2 regions of the Neglectibacter sp. CSJ-5 genome follow, and region 2 is predicted to be linked to the other one. Evidence: riboswitches for the same ligand, from Rfam matches in the RefSeq annotation. Region 2 holds a riboswitch; the other holds the start of a gene.

Region 1 (2,463 bases), on a different contig from region 2:
AAGCCGCAAAATTGCAGGCCGAGGGCGAAGCCGAATACATGCGACTGCTCGGCAAAGCGTACAATACCGAGGATAAGCAGGAGTTCTACAAACTCACGCAGGCGCTTGAAGCCCTAAAGAGCACCTTAAACGGCGACGAGAAAACCATTATCTTAGGCAAGGATTCGGACTTGGCACAGATTTTGACGAATCCGTAAAGCCTGATAGCCACCCCGGCAAAACCGGGGTGGCTATTCCCATATAAACGAGAACGGCACAGCCCGGGAGGAAGCCCAAGGCTGTGCCGTTCTCTATTCAAATCACATAGGAGTCTTATGAGCTCAAATTATTCATCGAAGATGGAGACAATCTCGCCGTCTAAGATGCGGTTCATGTTCTTCACCGCGCAGAAGTTGCCGCACATGCTGCACGTGTCTTCCTTCTCCGGGCGGGAGGATTCGCGGTAGCGGCGCGCCTTTTCGGGGTCGATTGCGAGGTCGAACATCGCGTTCCAGTCAAGCTTCTTTCTGGCAACTGCCATTTCGTTGTCCCAATCCATCGCGTGCGGAACACCCTTTGCGATGTCAGCCGCATGCGCTGCAATGCGTGCCGCGATGATGCCCTCCTTCACGTCGTCCACGTCCGGCAGGCGCAGATGCTCTGCGGGCGTGACGTAACACAGGAACGATGCGCCGTTCATGGCTGCCACCGTGCCGCCGATGGCGGAGGTGATATGGTCATAGCCCGGGGCGATGTCCGTGACGATCGGGCCGAGCACATAGAACGGTGCGCCGTGGCACAGCGTTTTCTGAATCTCCATGTTCGCCGCAATCTGATTGAGCGGCATATGGCCGGGACCCTCGATCATGATCTGCACGTCTTTTTCCCACGCGCGCTTGGTCAGCTCGCCGAGCGTGATGAGCTCTTCAATCTGCGAAGCGTCGGTCGCGTCCTGCAGGCAGCCGGGGCGGCATGCGTCGCCGAGGCTGAGCGTCACATCATATTCACGGCAAATGTCGAGAATTTCGTCAAAATACTGGAAGAACGGGTTCTCCTCGCCGGTCATTTCCATCCATGCAAAAATGATGGAGCCGCCGCGGGAAACGATGTTCATCAAACGGCGGTTGCGTTTAAACTTCTTCGCCGTCTCTTTATTGATGCCGCAGTGGATGGTCATGAAGTCTACGCCGTCCTCCGCATGCATGCGCACAATGTCAATCCACTCGCGCGCAGTGATTTTGCCGAGCGCCTTGTGGTAATAAACGACCGCGTCATAGATCGGCACGGTGCCGATCATCGCCGGGCACTCGTGCGTCAGCTTGCGGCGGAACTTCTGCGTATCGCCGAAGGAGCTGAGGTCCATAATGGCCTCCGCGCCCATTTCGACCGCATGATTTACTTTTTCAAGCTCCATGTTAAGGTCGGTGAGGTCGCGGGACGTGCCGAGATTGACGTTGATCTTCGTCTTCAGCATGGAGCCGAGACCGTTCGGCTCTATGCATGTATGCACCTTATTGCACGGGATGATGACCTTGCCCTCCGCCATGAGCGCCATGAGTTTTTTCGGCTCCAAGTGCTCTTTTTCGGCAACTTTCGCCATTTCCGGCGTAAAAATACCCTTGCGGGCGGCATCCATTTGCGTTGTGTATTCCATTTTCTGTTCCTTTCCTAATGCGTGTTTCGGAACAAAAGAAAAGGGCATGTGATAATGACACATACCCGGATATTTCCGTTCCCTACGTTGGCATTATCCAAATCAGGTTTTTCGGGTCGAGGGTCACACCCTCCTCTCAGCCCGTATACGAGCACCCCGTTTATTATTTTTTGCGTTTTCCGCGTATTTACTCTACCACGCCAAGTGCGTTTTGTCAAGATTTTGCCTGTGTTCTCGGCTTAGTGTCCGCGCACGTTGATCTCTTTTTCGCTCAATTTCGAATAAATAAGCTGCTGTCCGGAATAAAGGCTGAAATAGCCCGAGAACAGGAAGCTTACAAGCGCCGCGATCATGCAGAACAGTGCACTTTCGCCGCCGAAGAGCTCTACGCTGAGCAGAATTGTCGCAATGGGGCAGTTCGTCACACCGCAGAACAGCGCCGCTATGCCGATGGCCGCGCCGAACGCAGGACTCAGACCGACAAGCAGCGCCAGCGTACCGCCGAGCGTGGCACCGATGAACAGCGTGGGCACGATCTCGCCGCCCTTAAAGCCCGCGCCGATCGTGACGGAGGTAAAGATCATCTTGAGCAAGAATGCCTCGGGACGCACGACGCCCTCTTCAAAAATGCGCTCGATGACGTCCATACCGCCGCCGTTATACGCGCGCGTACCGACAAGCAATGTGAGCAAAATCACCACAACGCCGCCGACCGCCGCGCGGAGAAATTCGTTTTTAAAAAGCTTTTTGAAGAGCTTTGCGCCGCTGTGCATCATCCAACAGAACAGCATGCTGACAACCGCACACAAAATGGCGATGACGAGCACACG
Region 2 (2,463 bases):
CCGGTGACCTCGTTATACGTTGTCATTTTGAAATCGCGCAGCAGGCGGCGGATATCGACGATGATGCGGTCGGCAATTTCGTCTTCCGTCATGCAACTGTCCACGGCGACGATGTTGTGCGTGCTGCTCTGGTAAATGCCGGAGATGATACGTCCGGCACGCGTGGTGCCGAATGCGGCCTGTACCTTGTTGCGGTAGTGGTAGGGGTTCTCCATGCCGATGATGGGCTCTACGCGGCAGAATTTGCCGAGCAGGCGGATGCACGTGCGCTCCTTGTGCGCGAGCTGTTCCTTATAATCGAGGTTCTGCAGTTGGCAGCCGCCGCACTTTTTGCTGTGCGGACAGCGCGTTTTGTTCTGTGTGCTTTCCATTTTTATATGTCCTTCCGTAGTTTAAATCGGTTTTAGCGTTTTATTTTATGAATTTGCCTTGCAAATTCATTGGGAGACCCCCTAATTGTGTCTCCCACACCACAACAGTCCACCGGACTGTTGTGGTTCCCATCCTGCTTTTTGTTAGGCAAAAGGTGTTTCGTCGTCTGCGGACGACGACTTAGGGCGCTGCCCTAATGAACCCAAGCGAACGCACACGTTCGCTTTAAGCTTCTTGAAAAAGCTTAAGCAAAACTTTTAACCACCGTTGCCGTTGGCTTATGTTTCTTTTATACTATCATTTTGTTTCTCCAAAATCAAGAAAAGCCTTGTTTTCTGCCCGAAAACACAAATTTTGGTTGAAAAGCGAAAAGTTCCGTGCTATACTGAATGTGAAAAAAGGGTGCTGACGTATAAAGTCGGCTGAGAGCGGCGTGAACGCCGAAACCTGTTACCTGATTCGGATAATGCCGACGTAGGAAAATACGCTTATTCTAAAGTGCTTTTTATGCCGCGTGCCGAATGGGTGCGCGGTTTTTGTTTTCTCCGCTTTATCCCCTAAATCTCGGTAGAAAACCGGAGGAATGAACTATGAAGAACAACAATACAAAAAAGCTTGCGGCCTGCGCGGTTATGGTCGCACTGGGCGCTGTGCTCAGCATGATCAAGGTGCTTCAGATGCCGTTTGGCGGTTCCATTACGCTGCTTTCCATGCTGCCCTGCGCCATGATTTCCATCATGTACGGCCTTAAGTGGGGCTTTGCGGCTTCCTTTGTGGAATCCGTCGTTCAGCTTGCGTTCGGCATCACGATGGACGGCATCCTCGGCTGGGGCATGACGCCTTCTGCTCTCATCGGCACGATTCTGCTCGATTACATCGTGGCATACACGGTTATCGGCATTGCGGGCATTTTCCGCAAGAAGGGTTATGTAGGCATTTGCTGCGGCACGGCGCTGGCTGTTGCGCTGCGCTTTGTGTGCCACTTCATTTCCGGTGCCATTATCTTTGCAAACTTTGATGAGTTTGTGGCGTTCGGCGCTTCCTGGGTGGGCCACCCGTGGCTTTACTCCTTCTGCTACAACGGCACTTACATGCTGCCGGAGCTCATCTTCACAGTTATCGCGGCGGTTATTCTGTTCCGTCTGCCGCAGATGAAAAAGCTCATCGCGGACGAGGGCGAATAAATCCAAACAAGCGGAAATTTCGGGCGGTACTCTGCGGAGTGCCGCTTTTTCGTATAAAATCCCGCCGCGGTAGTTGTGTATCTTTGAAAAACGTGGTATGATTGATAAATCATAAGCGCAGCATCCAGCTGCACGAAGCCGTGCAGCAGCCAGCGGCGCGAAAGGAGTTTAACAAATGAAGAAAGTTCTGAAGCCTGAAGAAAAGACCATGGAAAAAATCGTGGCGCTCTGTAAAAACAGAGGTTACGTGTACCCCGGCTCCGAAATTTACGGCGGTCTGTCCAACTCTTGGGACTACGGCCCGCTGGGCTGCCTTTTCAAGGACAACGTAAAAAACGCGTGGAAACGCAAGTTCGTGCAGGAGAGCCGCTACAACGTGGCGCTGGATTCCGCAATCCTCATGAACCCGGAAGTCTGGGTGGCAACCGGCCACGTGGGCGGCTTCTCCGACCCGCTGATGGACTGCAAGGACTGCAAGACCCGTCACCGTGCCGATAAGCTCATTGAAGACTTCACCGGCGAATCCGCAGACGGCTGGACGAACGAGCAGATGCAGCAGTTCATCGCCGACAACAACATTGCCTGCCCGGAGTGCGGCGGCCACAACTTTACGGATATCCGCCAGTTCAACCTGATGTTCAAGACGTTCCAGGGTGTTACGGAAGACGCAAAGAGCCAGCTGTACCTCCGCCCGGAGACTGCACAGGGCATTTTTGTCAACTTCCCGAGCATTCAGCGCACCACGCGCAAGAAGGTGCCGTTCGGCGTTTGCCAAGTGGGCAAGAGCTTCAGAAATGAGATTACCCCGGGCAACTTCATTTTCCGCATTCGCGAGTTTGAGCAGATGGAGTGCGAATTCTTCTGCAAGCCGGGCACGGACCTCGACTGGTTCTACTACTGGAAGGAT

Evidence for each region. A riboswitch is a leader RNA that binds a small molecule or an ion and turns the genes downstream of it on or off. The one in region 2 is predicted to bind thiamine pyrophosphate.
Region 1: another riboswitch for thiamine pyrophosphate. It lies ahead of thiC (phosphomethylpyrimidine synthase ThiC); the one in region 2 lies ahead of R2K26_RS09900 (energy-coupled thiamine transporter ThiT).

What each region holds. Positions count from the first base shown of each region.
Region 1 covers NZ_JAVYJC010000012.1:34,802-37,264, forward strand. Annotated here, with positions in the region: gene R2K26_RS15040 (protease modulator HflC) at 1-197, shown strand, start outside; gene thiC (phosphomethylpyrimidine synthase ThiC) at 326-1,633, opposite strand; TPP riboswitch at 1,695-1,802, opposite strand; gene R2K26_RS15050 (chloride channel protein) at 1,873-2,463, opposite strand, start outside.
Region 2 covers NZ_JAVYJC010000004.1:206,889-209,351, reverse strand. Annotated here, with positions in the region: gene rlmD (23S rRNA (uracil(1939)-C(5))-methyltransferase RlmD) at 1-371, opposite strand, end outside; TPP riboswitch at 761-870, shown strand; gene R2K26_RS09900 (energy-coupled thiamine transporter ThiT) at 963-1,556, shown strand; gene R2K26_RS09895 (glycine--tRNA ligase) at 1,732-2,463, shown strand, end outside.